DNA from 2 places in the Streptomyces corchorusii genome. Region 2 is predicted to be linked to the other one. Evidence: riboswitches for the same ligand, from Rfam matches in the RefSeq annotation. Region 2 holds a riboswitch; the other holds the start of a gene.
What was found. A riboswitch is a leader RNA that binds a small molecule or an ion and turns the genes downstream of it on or off. The one in region 2 is predicted to bind glycine.
Positions count from the first base shown of each region.

Region 1: it holds a riboswitch for glycine, as region 2 does, so the genes downstream of both, gcvT (glycine cleavage system aminomethyltransferase GcvT) here and gcvP (aminomethyl-transferring glycine dehydrogenase) in region 2, are expected to answer to the same signal.

Region 1 covers NZ_KQ948358.1:313,679-323,038, reverse strand. Annotated here, with positions in the region: gene AQJ11_RS22525 (phosphatidylinositol-specific phospholipase C domain-containing protein) at 1-710, opposite strand, end outside; gene AQJ11_RS22520 (M28 family metallopeptidase) at 949-1,938, shown strand; gene AQJ11_RS22515 (L-serine ammonia-lyase) at 2,021-3,388, opposite strand; gene glyA (serine hydroxymethyltransferase) at 3,451-4,716, opposite strand; gene gcvH (glycine cleavage system protein GcvH) at 4,731-5,108, opposite strand; gene gcvT (glycine cleavage system aminomethyltransferase GcvT) at 5,248-6,366, opposite strand; glycine riboswitch at 6,409-6,521, opposite strand; glycine riboswitch at 6,522-6,617, opposite strand; gene AQJ11_RS22495 (AAA family ATPase) at 6,797-7,465, shown strand; gene AQJ11_RS22490 (enhanced serine sensitivity protein SseB) at 7,532-8,323, shown strand; gene AQJ11_RS22485 (enhanced serine sensitivity protein SseB C-terminal domain-containing protein) at 8,513-9,298, shown strand.
Region 2 covers NZ_KQ948364.1:3,841-13,200, reverse strand. Annotated here, with positions in the region: gene gcvP (aminomethyl-transferring glycine dehydrogenase) at 1-2,077, opposite strand, end outside; glycine riboswitch at 2,252-2,346, opposite strand; gene AQJ11_RS31470 (PRC-barrel domain-containing protein) at 2,466-2,837, shown strand; gene AQJ11_RS31465 (DNA polymerase IV) at 2,759-4,249, opposite strand; gene AQJ11_RS31460 (MerR family transcriptional regulator) at 4,331-5,014, opposite strand; gene AQJ11_RS31455 (bifunctional nuclease family protein) at 5,276-5,749, opposite strand; gene ftsR (transcriptional regulator FtsR) at 5,835-6,572, opposite strand; gene AQJ11_RS46635 (FHA domain-containing protein) at 6,617-7,447, opposite strand; gene AQJ11_RS31440 (DUF881 domain-containing protein) at 7,638-8,501, opposite strand; gene AQJ11_RS31435 (small basic family protein) at 8,507-8,839, opposite strand; gene AQJ11_RS31430 (DUF881 domain-containing protein) at 8,836-9,360, opposite strand, start outside.

The DNA.
Region 1 (9,360 bases), on a different contig from region 2:
GGGAAGGCCTGGGCCGCGGAGATGTTCCCGGCCGCCTTCAGGTCGCGCAGGTGGTCGCCGTACTCCTCGTCCGTCCAGTAGCTGTCGAACGGGTTGGACTGCTCCACCGTGCCGGGGATCAGGTCGAAGACGAACTTGCCCTTGAGGGCGTCCCGGGCGGGCCAGGCGTTGGCCTTCGCCGCCGCGTCCAGGGTGCCGTACGTCCCGCCGAGCAGGTCGGCCGGCTTGTAGACGCTGCTGCCCAGCTTCTGCGCGACGAGCGTGTCGAACTCGTCCGGTCCGAGGCCCGCCTTGTCGTTGAAGCCGACCTTCATCTCGACCTTGACGACGATCGGCGGGTGGTCGGGGTGGAGCTGGTTCCAGGCGGCCATGTTGTCCAGGCAGCCGCCGAGGTCCTGGTCGCGGCTCTTGCTGTACAGCTCGCCCGGGGTCTTCGCCGCCTCGCAGTTGTTGTCGTTGCCCAGCGGGTTGCTGTGGCTGACCCGCCAGCGGTGGCTGAGGCTGTCGACGTAGACGTCCAGTTCCAGCAGCGAGGCGCCCGAGTCCAACGCCTGTGCGAAATAGGGGTACTTGGCCTTGTCGTACGCGTTGTGCGTGCCGATGGCCGTCGTCTCGGAGAACTTCGGCGACGCCGCGTGGGCGTTGCCCGGCACCACCACCAGCAGAGCGGCGGCCCCCACGAGCGCCGCCGGCCCTCTCAATCCGCGCATGCCTCAACTTCCCTTGTTAGGAGGAGAATTGGCGGCAGCGTACGGGTGTGCGGTTATCGCGCGGTAGCCCCACGGGGAACAACGGCCGGGAAGGCGGGTGCGAGCTCCTGATCCAGCCGATGTCGCGAGCCGGGGCTTGACCTGTTCTTGGCGTGTCCATGACTATTCGGGGTGAGGCGGCACGGCTCCCCAGGCCCGACCCTCACCTTCCGTTTCCTCACCCCCACAAGGAGACACGGTGCGCGCAGCACGAAGAACGACCCTGACCGGCCTCGCGCTCGTCACGGCCGCCGCCGGCCTCGCCGCGCTGCCCCCGGACGCCGAAGCGGCCTCCCCCGCCCCCGCCCTCACCACGGCCGCGCCCGACATCGACGTTGCCAGGGTCCAGGCACACCTCACCGAACTCAACGCCATAGCGAGCCGCAACGGCGGCAACCGCAGATCGACCGGCCAGGGCTACCGCGACTCGGTCGCCTATGCGAAGGCCAAGCTCCAGGCGGCCGGCTACACCGTCACCGAACAGGCGTGCACGTCAGGCTGCACCCGTGGCGCCGGACCCAACCTGATCGCCGAGTGGCCCTACGGCGACGCGTCGAAGGTGTACATGTTCGGCGCACACCTCGACGGCGTCTCCGCCGGACCCGGCATCAACGACAACGGCTCCGGCAGCGCGACCCTCCTGGAGGTCGCGCTGAAACTCGCCGAGACCCGCCCCTCGATGGCGGCCCGCGTCCGCTTCGGCTGGTGGACGGACGAGGAGCAGGGGCTCAACGGCTCGGACTTCTACGTCCGTTCCCTGACCTCCGCCCAGCGCTCGGCGATCAAGGCGTACTACAACTTCGACATGGTCGCCTCGCCCAACGGCGGTTACTTCATCAACCACATCAACTCCACCGCCGCCGCGCCGATGAAGGCGTACTGGGACTCGCTGAACCTCCGGCCCGAGGAGAACACCGAGGGCGCGGGCCGCTCCGACGACTACTCCTTCGAGGTCTACGGCATCCCGACCTCCGGCTACGCCATGGGCGCGAGCGCCCGTAAGACCTCGGCGCAGGCGGCCAAGTGGGGCGGCACGGCGGGTGCCGCGTACGACCGCTGCTACCACTCCTCCTGCGACACCACCGCCAACATCAACGCCACCGGCCTGAACCGCAGCGCCGACGGTGTCGCCCACACGCTGTGGCAGCAGGCGGTCTCGGCCACCGCCCTGAACCGGGCACCACGCTGACGGCAGGCCGACCCGCCCACGGGACGGCGAAGGGGAGGCGGACCCTGATCCGCCTCCCCTTCCCGCGGCCCTCCGGCAGGGCCTAGCACTCGATGATGTTCACCGCCAGCCCGCCCCGGGCCGTCTCCTTGTACTTCACGCTCATGTCCGCGCCGGTGTCCTTCATCGTCTTGATGACCTTGTCCAGGGACACCTTGTGAGAGCCGTCGCCGCGCATCGCCATCTTCGCGGCCGTGACGGCCTTCACCGCGGCCATGCCGTTGCGCTCGATGCACGGGATCTGGACCAGGCCGCCGACCGGGTCGCAGGTCAGGCCGAGGTTGTGCTCCATGCCGATCTCGGCCGCGTTCTCCACCTGCTCGGGGGAGCCGCCGAGCACCTCGGCGAGCGCGCCCGCCGCCATGGAGCAGGCGGAGCCCACCTCGCCCTGGCAGCCGACCTCGGCGCCGGAGATGGAGGCGTTCTCCTTGAAGAGCATGCCGATCGCGCCCGCGGCCAGCAGGAACCGCACGACGCCGTCCTCGTCGGCGCCCGGCACGAAGTTGATGTAGTAGTGCAGGACCGCCGGGATGATGCCGGCCGCGCCGTTCGTGGGGGCGGTCACCACACGGCCGCCCGCCGCGTTCTCCTCGTTCACCGCCATCGCGTAGAGCGTGATCCACTCCATGGCGTGCGCCAGCGGGTCGCCCTCGGCGCGCAGCTGGCGGGCCGAGACGGCCGCGCGGCGGCGGACCTTCAGACCGCCGGGCAGGATGCCCTCGCGGGACATGCCGCGCTCCACGCACGCGCGCATCACCCGCCAGATCTCCAGCAGGCCCGCCCGGATCTCCTCCTCGGAGCGCCAGGCCCGCTCGTTCTCCAGCATCAGCGAGGAGATCGACAGGCCCGTCTCCTTCGTCAGGCGCAGCAGCTCGTCGCCCGTGCGGAACGGGTACTTCAGGACCGTGTCGTCCAGCTTGATCCGGTCCGCGCCCACCGCGTCCTCGTCGACGACGAAGCCGCCGCCCACCGAGTAGTACGTCTTGGAGAGCAGCTCCTTGCCGTCGGCGTCGTGGGCCCACAGCGTCATGCCGTTGGCGTGGTACGGCAGGGCCTTGCGGCGGTGCAGCACGAGGTCCCGGTCGAAGTCGAAGGCGATCTCGTGCTCGCCCAGGAGCCGGATCCGCCCCTCCGCCTTGATCGCCTCCACGCGCGCGTCCGCCGTCTCCACGTCCACCGTGCGCGGCGAGTCCCCGCACAGGCCGAGCAGGACGGCCTTCGGGGTGCCGTGGCCGTGGCCGGTCGCGCCCAGGGAGCCGTAGAGCTCCGCGCGGACGGCGGCGGCCTGCTCCAGGAGGCCCTCGTTGCGCAGGCGGCGGGCGAACATCCGCGCCGCGCGCATCGGGCCGACCGTGTGGGAGCTGGACGGACCGATGCCGATCGAGAACAGGTCGAAGACCGAGATGGCCACGGTCACTCCTCAAGACAGCAGGGGGGTGGTGGGGCACCCGGTGCGGGTGCCCCACCGGGGACTTACTTGTTCAGGCCCGGGTACAGCGGGTGCTTGTCGGCGAGCGCCTTCACGCGCGCCTTGAGGGCCTCGGCGTCGTAGGACGGCTTCAGCGCCTCGGCGATCACGTCCGCGACCTCGGCGAAGTCCTCGGCCGCGAAGCCGCGGGTCGCCAGGGCCGGCGTACCGATGCGCAGACCCGAGGTGACCATCGGCGGGCGCGGGTCGTTCGGGACGGCGTTGCGGTTGACCGTGATGCCGACCTCGTGGAGCCGGTCCTCGGCCTGCTGCCCGTCCAGCTCGGACGCGCGCAGGTCCACCAGGATCAGGTGCACGTCCGTGCCGCCGGACAGCACGTTCACGCCGGCCTCGCGGGCGTCCGGGGCCGTCAGGCGCTCGGCGAGGATGCGGGCACCCTCCACCGTACGACGCTGGCGCTCCTTGAACTCCTCCGAGGCCGCGACCTTGAAGGACACCGCCTTGGCCGCGATCACGTGCTCCAGGGGACCGCCCTGGAAGCCCGGGAAGACGGACGAGTTCAGCTTCTTCGCGAAGTCCTTCTTGGCGAGGATGATGCCGCCGCGGGGGCCGCCCAGCGTCTTGTGGGTGGTGGAGGTGACCACGTCGGCGTACGGCACCGGGTTCTCGTGCAGACCGGCCGCGACCAGGCCCGCGAAGTGCGCCATGTCGACCCACAGGTACGCGCCGGCCTCGTCGGCGATCCGGCGGAACTCGGCGAAGTCCAGCTGCCGCGGGTACGCCGACCAGCCCGCGATGATCACCTTGGGGCGGTGCTCCTTGGCGAGCCGCTCGACCTCGGCCATGTCGACCAGGCCGGTCTCGGCGTCCACGTGGTAGGCGACCACGTCGAACTGCTTGCCGGAGAAGTTCAGCCGCATGCCGTGGGTCAGGTGGCCGCCGTGCGCCAGGTCCAGGCCGAGGATGGTGTCCCCGGGCTGGGCCAGCGCGAAGAGGGCCGCCTGGTTCGCGGAGGCGCCGGAGTGGGGCTGCACATTGGCGTACTCGGCGCCGAACAGCTCCTTGACCCGGTCGATGGCGATCTGCTCGGCGACGTCGACGTGCTCGCAGCCGCCGTAGTAGCGGCGGCCCGGGTAGCCCTCGGCGTACTTGTTCGTCAGGACCGAGCCCTGGGCCTCCATCACCGCGAGCGGCGCGAAGTTCTCGGAGGCGATCATCTCCAGGGTCGACTGCTGACGGCGCAGCTCGGCGTCGACCGCGGCGGCGATCTCCGGGTCCAGCTCGTGCAGGGGCGTGTTCAGGACAGTCATACGGCTACGACTCCTCAGCCGGCGGAAAAGGCGGTGTACTCGTCGGCGGAGAGCAGGTCGGCCGGCTCCTCCGCGACGCGTACTTTGAACAGCCAGCCACCCTCGAAGGGGGCGGAGTTCACCAGCGACGGGTCGTTGACGACGTCCTCGTTGACCTCGGTGACCTCACCGGTGACCGGGGAGTACAGGTCGGACACCGACTTCGTCGACTCCAGCTCGCCGCAGGTCTCGCCCGCGGACACCGTGGAGCCGACCTCGGGGAGCTGGACGAAGACGACGTCACCGAGCGCGTTGGCCGCGTGCTCCGTGATGCCGACCGTCGCGACGCCGTCCTCGGCGGCCGACAGCCACTCGTGCTCCTTGCTGTAGCGCAGCTGCTGGGGGTTGCTCATGGCCTGAATTCTCCTGTACGCGCGAGGGTGCTGATGACGGGGTGACTAAGGAAACCGCTGGTGAGCGGGGGAATGTGCGCAGAGTCACGCCCCGGCCACGGGACCGGGGTCCCCGGGCGGGCGCGACCGCGGCCGGTGTCTACTTCCGGCGCTTGTAGAACGGCAGTGCCACGACCTGGTACGGCTCGTGGGTGCCCCGGATGTCCACGCCGACGCCCTCGGTGCCCGGCGCCGCGTGCGCGGCGTCGACGTAGGCCATGGCGATCGGCTTGCCCAGGGTGGGGGAGGGAGCGCCGGAGGTGACCTCGCCGATCACCTCGCCGCCGGCGACGACGGCGTACCCGGCGCGCGGCACCCGGCGGCCCTCGGCGACCAGGCCGACCAGGACCCGCGGCGGGTTCTCCTGGGCCCGGGCGGCGGCCTCGGTGAGCGCCTCGCGCCCGACGAAGTCGCCCTCCTTCTCGAACTTGACCACGCGGCCGAGCCCGGCGTCGAAGGGGGTGAGGGAGGTGGTCAGCTCGTGCCCGTACAGCGGCATGCCCGCCTCCAGGCGCAGGGTGTCCCGGCAGGACAGCCCGCACGGGACGAGCCCGGCGCCCTCGCCGGCCTTGGTGAGCGCCTGCCACAGCTCGACCGCGTGCTCGGGCCGCACGAACAGCTCGAAGCCGTCCTCGCCGGTGTAACCCGTGCGGGCGATCAGCGCCGGGACGCCGGCGACCGTGCCGGGCAGGCCGGCGTAGTACTTCAGGCCGTCGAGGTCGGCGTCGGTGAGGGACTTCAGGATGCCGGGGGACTCCGGGCCCTGCACGGCGATCAGCGCGTAGGCGTCCCGGTCGTCCCGGACCTCGGCGTCGAAGCCCTCGGCGCGCTCGGTCAGGGCGTCCAGCACCACCTGGGCGTTGGAGGCGTTGGCCACGACCATGTACTCGGTCTCGGCGAGCCGGTAGACGATCAGGTCGTCCAGGATGCCGCCGTCGGCCTGGCAGATCATGGTGTAGCGGGCGCGGCCGACGCCGACGGAGGCGATGTCGCCGACCAGGGCGTGGTTCAGGACCGCGGCTGCCTGGTCGCCGGTGACGGTGATCTCGCCCATGTGGGAGAGGTCGAAGAGACCGGCCCGGGTCCGCACGGCGAGGTGCTCGTCGCGCTCGGAGCCGTAGCGCAGGGGCATGTCCCAGCCCGCGAAGTCGGTCATCGTCGCACCGAGCGCGCGATGTACGGCATCGAGCGCGGTGTGGCGGAGTTCAGTGCTGCTCATCGGACGGTCGTCTCCCAAGGCGAGCGGACAGGCGAGGAACGTTCCTCCCCATCTGTCATCGGAACCTGAGAGGTTCGCCACGACCGCCACAGGGACGATCAGGGCTTGCACCTTGGGTGGAGCCACTGACACAGCGGCCCGCTTTTCAGATGTGCCTCGCCCGCGCGGTAACGGGGCCTGAGAGATTCAAGGGAGGGACTTGCTCCTTCGGCGTCCCAGCCCGGGGCTGGGAACTCTCCCGCGCGGATTCAAGCGGCCGGTATGCAGTTGGCGGGCACATCATTGCACGCCGCTCCCCGCCCATCCAGAGCGCGCTCCTTGTGACCGAGCTGTGGCAGAACGCACACGTACCTCCTACCGTTGCCCATTACCTTCTCTTTACAGAGAACGGGCATGGGGATGACCAAGCCCACTGGGGAGGACGATCACGGTGAACAGGACATCGGCCTACGCCACCGACGCCGGCATCGCGGTGCCGGGACGGCCCTCCGCCCAGGCCCGCGGGCGCCGCGCGGACGGTCCCGCCCCGGTCGTCCGCGACCTGCGCGACCGCGCGGGCCGCAGCCCGCACGCCCTGCTCTTCGGCCCCCGCGACCTGGTGGTGATCACCGGTCTGCCCGGCAGCGGCAAGTCCACCCTGATGCACCGCGCGGTCACCGGCCACCGCGTCGACTCCCAGGACACCCGGGACCGCTGGGACGCCCGCGTCCCCCGCTCCGTCCCGTACGCGCTCTACCGCCCCCTGGTCCGCCTCGCCCACTACGCCGCGCTGCGCAGGGCCCTGCGCACCGGCGAGGGCGTCGTCGTGCACGACTGCGGCACCCAGCCCTGGGTGCGCGCCTGGCTGGCCCGCGAGGCCCGGCGCCGCGGCGCCACCCTGCATCTGCTCCTGCTCGACGTCAGCCCCGAGACCGCCTGGGCGGGCCAGCGCGAGCGCGGCCGGGGCGTCTCCCGCTACGCCTTCCGCCGCCACCGCCGTACGACCGCCCGGCTGCTGCGCGCGGTGGAGAAGGGGGCGCTGCCCGCCGGCTGCGGGGCGGCGGTGCTGCTGGACCGGGACGCGGCGGACGTCCTCAGCCGGGTCGGCTTCGTTCGGTGAGGCACTGTCACAGCCACCCGCTAGCCTTCTTGCTCACAGCAGTGGTTCCCAGCAGGCGGTAGGCAGATGGACTTCCCGGCGGACATCCCAGCGGACTTCCCGGCACAGGCGCACCCCCACCCGCACGGCGGTTGGCCCGGCAACGAGCTGGAGGAGGTGCTGTCGGCCTCCCTCGGCATCCCCTCGGCGGGCGACCGGATCATCGAGGTCATCGGCCGCAGCTTCCTGTGGATACCGCTGCCCAACGGCGGTGGCCCGCACAGCGGGCCGCTGGACCTGCCCACGATGGAGATCGACGGCCAGGTGTACGTCCCGGTGTTCAGCTCCGAGGAGCAGCTGCGCCAGGCGGCCGGTCCCCACATGTCGTACACCATCGCCCCCGCCGTGGAGTTCGCGCGCGGCCTGCCGCCGCAGGCGGGCATCGCGGTGAACCCGGGCGGTGTGGTCGGCATCCCGCTGCCGCCCGGCGCCGTGGCCGAGCTGTGCCGCGCCGGCCGCACCCCGCTCGACGGGCCCAACGCCGGCGGCCGGGTCCGCCTCTTCGAGCCCGACTGGCAGGACGATCCGGTCGACTTCCTCTCCGCGGCCTCCGCCGAGTTCGCCGAGACCGGCGTGGTCCTCACCGCCCGCCGCTGCCTGGCCGCCATCGAGACGGCCGACCCGGTGATGTTCGTGGGCGTGGAACTCTCCCAGTGGGAGGGCGACATCCGGACGCTGCCCCTGGACGCCCTCGGCAGGGCCCTCGGCCGGGTCCCGGTCAAGTGGCCGGTCAACCTGATCCTCATGGACGTGGCCGAGGACCCGGTCTCCGACTGGCTGAAAACGAACGTCCGGCCCTTCTACCAGTACGGCCACTAGGGTCCTTCGTTTGGATCAGGCCGGCGCAGGGGGCGCGGGGCGCCGCGCGGGAACCCACCACCACCCGCACCCGCGCACGAACAGAAGGCCCCGAGCCACTGGGCGCTTAAGCTGTCTCCAAACGCGGGGCACGGAGTAGAAGGGCCGGTACAACAGGTGAGCGCGAGCCACAGCGGCAGCGTCGAGCACATGCTGCGCCAGGTCACCCCGGGACGCTACGACGCCTACGAGGCCCTGCTCCGCGCCCTCGCCACCCCCTCCTCCGGCCAGATCTGGATGCTCCTGTGGCACGGCCAGGCCGGCTCCCCGGACGCCCAGTACGGGGACATGGAGGTGGACGGCTCCCACTACGCCCCCTGCGTCACCTCCGCCCAGGAACTGTCGGCCAGCGGCTGGAACCGCTCGTACGAAGTGGTCGACGGCCTGGACGTGGCCCGCACCCTCTACCCCGACCACTACGGCCTCTGGCTCAATCCGCACGCCCCGGGCGGCGGAGTCGGCATCCCCTGGCTGGACCTGCGCCGCATCGCCACCGGTCTGGACCGCCAGCCCGCCGGCCCGCTGCGCCTGTCGGAGCCCGGCATCGAGATCCCGCAGTTCTACGCCCTCCTCGCGCAGAACGCGCACCGCACCCCCGCGCTGCGCTCGCTGCGCCGCGCCTGGGTCCAGCCCGCGCTCGGGGCGCCGTATCTCGCCATCGGCCTGGACGTCTACGAGACCTCGCCCGCCGCGGTCGACTCGGTGCGCGCGATGATGCAGCAGTCCATCGGCGCGGTCCCGGAGGGGCTGCCGGTGTCGACGGTCGCGATGACGGACGGCTACGACCCGGTGGTGATGTGGATGCGGGCCAACGCGCGCCCGTTCTACGACCGCGAGGCGCACGCCCCCGTGCCGCAGCCCCAGCTCCAGGCACCGGTCCCGCCGCAGGCCCCGGCCGGCGGGTACGGCTACCCACCGGTGCACGGCGGTTACTGACAACCAAGCGGAGTGACAGGGGTTTTGACGCCGGGTCGCAGAATTTACACGGACGACACACT
Region 2 (9,360 bases):
CGAGGCCGACGAGCGCGTTGAGGTTGGCGCCGTCGACGTACACCTGGCCGCCCGCCTCGTGCACCTGGGCGCAGATGTCGGCGACGTGCTCCTCGAACACACCGTGCGTGGAGGGGTAGGTGATCATCAGCACCGCCAGCTCGTCGCGGTGCTGCTCGATCTTGGCGCGCAGGTCCTCGACGTCGATCTCGCCGTCCTCGGCGGTCTTGACGACGACGACCTTCATGCCGGCCATCACGGCGCTGGCCGCGTTGGTGCCGTGCGCGGAGGACGGGATGAGGCACACGGTGCGCTGCTCGTCGCCGTTGGCGCGGTGGTAGCCGCGTACGGCGAGCAGACCGGCCAGTTCGCCCTGGGAGCCGGCGTTCGGCTGGAGGGAGACCTTGTCGTAGCCGGTGACCTCGGCGAGGCGGTCCTCCAGCTCGTGGATGAGCGCGAGGTAGCCCTGGGCCTGCTCGACGGGTGCGAAGGGGTGCAGCTGCCCGAACTCGGGCCAGGTGACCGGCTCCATCTCGGTGGTCGCGTTGAGCTTCATGGTGCAGGAGCCCAGCGGGATCATGCCGCGGTCGAGCGCGTAGTCGCGGTCGGCCAGCTTGCGCAGGTAGCGCAGCATCGCGGTCTCGGAGCGGTGCTGGTGGAAGACCGGGTGGGTGAGGTAGGCGTCGGTGCGCAGCAGCGCCTCGGGCAGGGTGTCCTCGGCGGTCTCGTCCAGCGCCTCGATGTCGCCCTCGACACCGAAGGCGGCGAAGACGGCGGCCAGCTGGGCCCGGTTGGTGGTCTCGTCGCAGGCCGCCGAGACGTGGTCGGCGTCGACGAGGCGCAGGTTGACCCCGTTCTCCCGGGCGGCGGCGACGACCGCGGCGGCCTTGCCGGGCACCCGCGCGGTGAGGGTGTCGAAGTACGCGCCGTGCACGATCTCCACGCCACCGGCCTTCAGCCCCTCGGCGAGGATCGTGGCGTACCGGTGCGTGCGCCGGGCGATGGTCCGCAGGCCCTCCGGCCCGTGGTAGACGGCGTACATGCCGGCCATCACGGCGAGCAGCACCTGGGCGGTGCAGATGTTGCTGGTGGCCTTCTCGCGGCGGATGTGCTGCTCACGGGTCTGGAGCGCCAGGCGGTAGGCCTTGTTGCCGTCGACGTCGACGGAGACGCCGACGAGCCGGCCGGGGAGGCTGCGCGCGAACTTCTCGCGTACGGCCATGTAGCCGGCGTGCGGGCCGCCGAAGCCCATCGGCACACCGAAGCGCTGGGTCGTGCCGACGGCGATGTCCGCCCCGAGCTCGCCCGGCGAGGTCAGCAGGGTCAGCGCGAGCAGGTCGGCGGCGACCGTGACCAGGGCGCCCAGCTCGTGCGCCTGGTCGATGACGGGCTTGATGTCCCGTACGGCACCCGAGGCGCCCGGGTACTGGATCAGCACGCCGCTGATCTCGCGCTCGGCGATGTCCGCCGGGATGCCGTCGCCGAGGTCGGCGACGACGACCTCGACGCCGGTCGGCTCGGCGCGGGTCTGGATCACGGCGATGGTCTGCGGCAGCGCGTCCGCGTCGACCAGGAACAGGCCCTTCTTGTTCTTGCCCATGCGCAGGGAGAGCGCCATGGCCTCGGCGGCGGCGGTGCCCTCGTCCAGCAGGGAGGCGCCGGAGGTGGGCAGACCGGTCAGCTCGGCGACCATCGTCTGGAAGTTCAGCAGGGCCTCCAGGCGGCCCTGGGAGATCTCCGGCTGGTACGGCGTGTAGGCCGTGTACCAGGCCGGGTTCTCCATGACGTTGCGCAGGACGACGGGGGGCGTGAAGGTGCCGTAGTAGCCCAGGCCGATCATGGAGCCGAGGACCTGGTTGCGGTCGGCGAGCGAGCGCAGCTCGGCGAGCACCTCGGCCTCGGTGCGGGCGCCCGGCAGGTCCAGGGCGTCGGCATTCTTGATCACATCCGGCACCGCGGCGGCGGTCAGCTCGTCGAGCGAGCCGTACCCGACCTGCGCGAGCATCTTGGCCCGCGCCTCCTGGTCGGGCCCGATGTGGCGCTGCTCGAACGGGGTGCCCGCTTCGAGTTCGGAGAGCGGAATGCGATGGGCGGTCATTGCGGAGGCCTCCTGGTCTGACGCGACCTGCGAGGGGCACCACGGCGCGGGTACCCCGACGGCCTCCCCCTCTGTCATCTCGACCTGAGAGCTTCACCGGACGCCCGTGGGCACCGGCTTTCCCCGTCGGTGAGAGCGGAAGCCGTCGACATCCGCCCTGCTTTCCAGAGTGACCTCGTCCGTGCGGTACGTGAGCCTGAGAGATTCCGGGGAGGATTTGCTCCTTCGGCGCCTCCGAGGTGGTCGGAGGACTCTCCCGCACGGGGTCGACAGCCGCTGTCAGCCTACCAGCGAGGTCAACACCGGGGCCTTCGAGTGGCCGCCTCCTTGAATGTGCTCTTTTGTAGTGCTTACGGATGAGTTGCGACCACGTGGAGGGAGAGGGACCGTGCAGACCGACATCGATCCACGCAACCTGATCGGCCGCAAGGCGTTCGACCGCAATGGCACCAAGATCGGCACCATCGACGAGGTGTACCTGGACGACGCGACCGGCGTGCCCGAATGGGCGGCCATACGCACCGGCCTGTTCTCCCGGGACGCCTTCGTGCCGCTGGAGCCCAGCGAACTCGTCGAGGGCACCCTGCACGTCCCCTTCGACCGCTCCCTCATCAAGGACGCCCCCGACTTCGGCGTGGGCCGCCACCTCTCCCCCGAACAGGAGCTCCAGCTCTACCACCACTACGGCCTCGACGTGGCCTCACCCCCCAAGGTCCCGGACCGCGACTTCGGCAAGCTGGCGGGGTCGGAGGAGGCCTGAGCCGCGAGGTCCTCCGGGGGCCGGGACGGAGCCGTGCGACGGCCGCGGTCGGGCGGACCGGGACGTTCGGCCGGGTGGGAGGAATCCGGGACCAACGGCAGCGGATCGGCGGACTCCAGCGCGGGATCGTCGGAGAAGAACGTCCGCACCCGCCCCGGAGGGGAGTGCGGCGTCTCGAACCGCACGGTCACCCGCCCCAGCCCGCTCCCCTGCACCCACCCGTGCCCGTGCTCCGCGTGCCGCACGTCCTGTCCGGCCCGCCACTGCCGCTCGACCGGCTCCGCCCGCTCCACGACAGCCTCCACCGCATCCTTCTCCGGCTCCTTCGCCGCGGGCACGGGTATCGCCTGCGCGAACAGGTCCTCCTGCGTGTAGTCGGCGAGCCCGGACACCCCCACCCCGAGCAGCCGCACCCCGCCCGTGGTGTCCACGGAGTCCAGCAGTCGCGCCGCCGCCTCGCGGATGACCACGGGGTCGTCCGTGGGCCCCCTGAGCGTCTCGGAGCGGGTCAGGGTGGAGAAGTCGTACCGCCGCACCTTCAGCACGATGGTCCGCCCGGACAGCCCGGCCTGGCGCAGCCGCCCCACACACCGGTCGGCCAGCCGCTGCACCTCCAGACCGACCCGCAGCCGGTCGTGGATGTCCACGTCGTACGTGTCCTCCACCGACACCGACTTGGTCTCCCGCTCGGCCACCACGGGCCGCTCGTCCCGGGCCAGGGCCATGGCGTACAGCGCGTGCCCGTGCGCCTTGCCGAGCAGCCGGACCAGCTCGTCCTCGCCGGCCTCCGCCAGTTCCTCCACCGTGGTGATCCCGGCCCGGCGCAGATGGTCCCCGGTGGCCGGTCCGACCCCCGGCAGGGTGCGCACCGGCATCGGCGCCAGCAGCGCCCGCTCCGTGCCCGGCTCGATCAGCCGCAGGCCGTCCGGCTTGGCCTGCTCGGAGGCGATCTTCGCGAGCATCTTGGAGGCGGCGAGCCCCACCGATCCAGTGAGCCCGGTGACCGCCCGGATGTCCGCGCGCAGCTTCTCCCCGGCCCGCCGCGCCGACTCCCCGTCCCAGGCCGCTCCCCCGGCCTCCAGGTCCACGAACGCCTCGTCCAGGCTCAGCGGCTCCACCAGCGGTGACAGCTCCCGCAGCAGCGCCATCACCTGCTCGCTGATCGTCCGGTACAGGGTGAAGCGCGGCACCAGGTACGCGGCGTTGGGTGCCAGCCGGCGCGCCTGGGACATGGGCATCGCCGAGTGGACCCCGAACACCCGTGCCTCGTACGACGCGGTCGCCACCACCCCGCGCGGTCCGAGCCCGCCCACGACCACCGCTTTCCCGCGCAGGCTCGGCTTGGACGCCTGCTCCACCGAGGCGAAGAAGGCATCCATGTCGAGATGCAGGATCGTGGGCGCGTTTCTCACATCTCCGATGCTGCACCACGGCACTGACAACGCCGTGCGGCCGGGGCGCCCCGCGAGAGGGCCGGCGGCCGGAGCCGGAGGTCAGACCGCCCGGTTGCGGCGCCGCGCCAGCTCGTCCGCGGGGTTGTGCCCGACCAGGGTCTCGCCGGTGTCGATGCGCTCGCCGTGCAGCTGGGAGAGGGCGCTTTCCACGTCCCGCCACACCACGCCGACAGCGATCCCGAAGATGCCCTGACCGCCCTGGAGCAGGGCGTGCACCTCGTCCGGCGAGGTGCACTCGTACACGGTCGCGCCGTCGCTCATCAGGGTCATCCGCTCCAGGTCGCGGAAACCGCGTTCCCTGAGGTGCTGGACGGCCGTGCGGATGTTCTGCAAGGACACCCCGGTGTCCAGGAACCGCTTCACGATCTTCAGGACGACGACGTCCCGGAAGCTGTACAGACGCTGGGTGCCCGACCCGTAGGCGGGCCGTACGCTGGGCTCGACCAGACCGGTGCGGGCCCAGTAGTCGAGCTGCCGGTAGGTGATGCCGGCAGCCGCGCAGGCCGTGGGCCCGCGGTAGCCGATCTCCTCGGACGCCATGGACGCCACCCCTCCGCCGTTCGGCACCGCCGTCGGCAGCTGCGGAGCGTGCTCCACCGCGCTGCCGGGATGGGCATGACCCCCGCCTGAGCGCGGTCGCGAGCTCGGGGGCGGGTACGGACCGCTCTCCCCGAAACCGCGTCCGGGGGCACCCCCAGCCGTACCGTCGCCGCTGGTTCTCACGCCGACCTCCGTCCTTGACCTGCCTTCTCGACGGTAGGCAGTCACCAGGGGTGCGTCAACGATCGCCACACTCGGCACGCCGAGTGATAATCACCCAAGGAGTGGTTTCCCGTGTCCCACCGCGGGGAAAGGCTAGCCGAATGCGCTGACGGGGGGCCGTAGGACGCTCTCACTGGCCGGGGGCAATTGCCGGGGCGAGGGCCGTGCGGGGCCGCCGTCCGCCCCGGTGGACCACCGGGGCGGACGGGCCGGTCCCAGGGCTCACTGGCTGCTGGTGCCGAAGTCCTCGGGCGAGATCTGGTCGAGGAACTCGCGGAACTTCTCCACCTCGTCCTCCTGCTCGTCCGGAATGGCGATGCCGGCGTCGTCCAGCACCGTGTCACTGCCGTAGATCGGCGTCCCGGTGCGCAGGGCTAGCGCTATGGCATCGGAGGGGCGGGCGCTGACCTCGACCCCGCTGGCGAACACCAGCTCCGCGTAGAAGACACCTTCCCGCAGATCGGTGATGCGCACTTCGGTCAGCTCCTGGCCGACGGCCTCCAGCACGTCCTTGAACAGGTCGTGGGTCAGCGGTCGCGCGGGGGCCATGCCCTGCTGGGCGAAGGCGATCGCCGTCGCCTCCCCCGGCCCGATCCAGATGGGGAGGTAACGGTCGCCTCCCACTTCGCGCAGGAGCACGATCGGTTGGTTGGAGGGCATTTCGACCCGGACACCTACGACATCGAGCTCGTTCACACAGCAACCCTAGGCCGTGCCCGGGACGTTTGGGTAGTCGGGCCGGGAACAGGTGCCCGATCCGGCCGCTCCACGGCCCGCCGGATCAGGGCAGCCGCACACCGAGAGCGGTCTTCACCAGGGCCGCGTGCAGCTTCACCGTCAGGGCCGCCAGCTCCTTCGTACGGGCCTCGGCGTGCGCCCTGGTCTGCGGGTTGCGGTGGCGCTTGAGGGGGGCCACGACCTGGTCGACCAGGCCCGCCTCGCGGTCGGCGGCGGCCTTCATCACCCGCAGGTGGCGCGGCTCGATCCCGAACCGGCCCAGCTCGGCGATGAGCGAGGCCACGGTGACGGCCTCGGCGTCGTAGGCCCCGTCCTCCAGCGCGGTGATGAGCCCGTAGGACTCCCACTCCTTCAGGTCGTCCTCGTCGATGTCCGCGGCGGCCAGCAGCTCGGCCCTGCCGATCCTGGCCACCGTCGGCCCCTCCACGCGCGCGGGCACGTCCTCCGCGGTGCGCTGGCGGCCCACCACGGGCAGCGGGACGGCCTCACCCCGCTCCATGGCGTCCAGATGCTCACGGATCACCTTGAGCGGCAGGTAGTGGTCCCGCTGCATCCGCAGGACGTGACCGAGGCGCTCGACGTCCCCGGCGCTGAACTTGCGGTACCCCGACGGGGTCCGCTGCGGCTCGATGAGCCCCTCCGACTCCAGGAAGCGGATCTTGGAGATGGTGACTTCGGGGAACTCGTCGCGCAGCACGTTCAGCACCGTGCCGATGCTCATCAGCCCACTGTCCCTGGCGGCGGTACCGCTTCCGGCACCGCCGCTCGGTGTTTGCACCATGGACCTTCCCTGGGGGTCCCCCCGGACATCAGTCCGGGGGCGGGTCAGATGCCCTGCCGGCTCGCGTAGAACACCAGCCGGTACTTGCCGATCTGCACCTCGTCACCGTTCGACAGAGCGACCTGGTCGATGCGCTCCCGGTTGACGTACGTGCCGTTCAGGCTGCCCACGTCGGCCACCGTGAAGGAGCCGTCCGGGGAGCGCCGGAACTCCACGTGGCGCCGGGAGACCGTCACGTCGTCCAGGAAGATGTCGCTCTGCGGATGACGGCCGGCCGTGGTCAGGTCGCTGTCCAGCAGGAAGCGGCTGCCCGAGTTCGGCCCCCGGCGCACCACCAGCAGCGCCGAGCCCATCGGCAGGGCGTCCACCGCGGCCTGTGCCTCCGGGGAGAGCATCGGCAGCGGCGTCTGACCGGTCGCCTCGGAGTCGTAGGCCTCCAGGCCCGAGATCGAGATCGTGGACGTCGTCTCCGTGGCCCGCTCGGGCGTCAACCCGGGACGCAGCGGCGCCCCGCAGTTGGAGCAGAACCGGGCGTTCTCCGCGTTCCGGTTACCGCACCTCGTACATACCAGGACCGACATCGACGGATCCTCCTGCCGCGGCTGCCCCGCCGGGGCGTTGGACGCGTACGGGCCGGAGGCGAACCCTCCACCCGTACCTGAGGTTGACGGTTGCCCGAAACCTATGCCGCCGGACTGGGCAGGGTCAACAGACGCCGCGCCCTGACCTCCCGAAATGTCACCGCCCGGACCAGCGACCTGGTCCCGGAACAGCGGGCGCTGGCCCTCCGCGTCAGGCTGTGCGCGATGACGAGCGGTCGCGTTGCCGCTGCCCTCTCGCGCGCTCTTGCCGAACAACTTCGCAAACAACTTCACGGGCGATTCCCCTTGACCGAAACAGACCCGCCCGTGGGGCAGGACGAACCCTGATTGCCTACACCGGCCGAGCCGGACATTCTCACAACGTCCGTAACCACCAGACAGTTTCCACCACGCACCACCCCTTCGGTGCGCCGACCCCCCGCAACCTCATGCCCCTGCCGGACGGCCCCCATGCACCGCCGGTTCACTGGGAGGACGACCGAGCGTAGTCAGGCCGCTTCGCCTGTCGCAAGGCGTCCACGACGATCTTGTCCGACCGCTCGACGGTCACCGTGGCCTGCTCCTTCTCCAGAGTCTGCACCACGCCTCCAGGGATGTTCAGCGCGGGCTCAAGATCCTGCGGCTTGCCGATGACCTTGAAACGATAGGGGGCGTTGATCTTGTTCCCGTCGACGCTCACGCTCTTGCCGGCGTCGGTGAAGTAGGTACCCGTCACCACCCGGACCCCGTTGACCTGGATCGCCTCCGCACCGGCCGCGCGCAACTCCTGGATCGCGTCGAGCAGCATGTCCGCCTGGACCGTCCCCTTCGTGTCCTCGATCGTCATGGTGATGCCGGGACCCTGCGCCGCCACGGTGCCCGCCAGGACGCCGAGTTGCCTCTCTTTCTCGGCGGTCTGCCGGCGCGCCTCCGCGGCCTGGTCGGAGCTGCTCTGAAGCTCCTGACGCTGCTTTTCGAGCCCCTGCTTCTCGTCCTGAAGACGCTGAGTGCGCGAATCCAGTTCATCGAGGATGCGTACAAGATCTTCTTGGCGGGCTCCGCGCAGCGCGCTGTCGGTGTCGCTGTTGGACGCCACCTGCACGGCCAGGCCGAAGCCCAGCCCGAACAGCAGCACCGCGACGATGAGTTGAGCACGCGTGAAGCGCGGGGGCCACAGCCCCTTGACGAGCCGCTGCCGGCCCGTCAGCGGCTGCTGGGGCTCCCCCTCGGCCGGCTGCCCGGCCTCGGGCGCGGGCGCGGGCACTTCCGCCGGCAGTTCCCTGCGCAGCCGGTTCCCCGGCTGGTCGTTCCGGCCGTTGCCGTCGTTGCTGTCGTTCTGCTCGCTCATCGGTGTCACGCCCGGAACACGTGCCGCCGGATCGCCGCGGCGTTGGAGAAGATACGGATGCCCAGGACCACGACGACGCCCGTGGACAGCTGCGCGCCCACGCCCAACTTGTCGCCGAGGAACACGATGAGGGCGGCTACGACCACGTTCGACAGGAACGACACCACGAAGACCTTGTCGTCGAAGATGCCGTCGAGCATGGCCCGCAGACCACCGAAGACGGCGTCCAGCGCCGCGACGACGGCGATCGGCAGATAAGGCTCGACGACCGCCGGAACCTCGGGCCGGACCAACAGGCCGGCCACGACTCCCACGACGAGGCCCAGTACGGCGATCACGATGTGCCCTTCTCGGTTTTCTCGGACTTCGGCTGTGCTGTGCGTACGGTCACACTGGGTGCGGCGGGCAACCGGACGTCGCCCTCCGTCGAAATGGTGGCGCGGATGCCGTAGCTCTCCTCCAGGGCATGCAGATACAGGCCGTCGGCGCTGTTCTGGAACCCGGTGCTCAGCCTCTCCCCGTTCCCCACCGCCAGCACCGTGTACGGCGGCACCAGCGGCCTGTTGTCGACCAGTATCGCGTCACCCGCCGCCCTGATCGCGGACAGGGCGGTCAGCCGCTGTCCGTTGACGGAGATCGCCTCGGCGCCGGAGGCCCACAGCCCGTTGACCACGCGCTGCATGTCGCGGTCCCGTACCCGGCCGGTGTCGGAGAAGTCCGACGTCTCGCGGGGATTGGAGCCGTCCCCGCCGCCGCCCGCCTCCTTGGCGTCGTTCACGACGAGCTTGACACCCGGACCGTGCACCGCGGTGGCACCCGACAGCAGACCCACCAGGTCCGCCTCGGCGCTGCCCCCGCT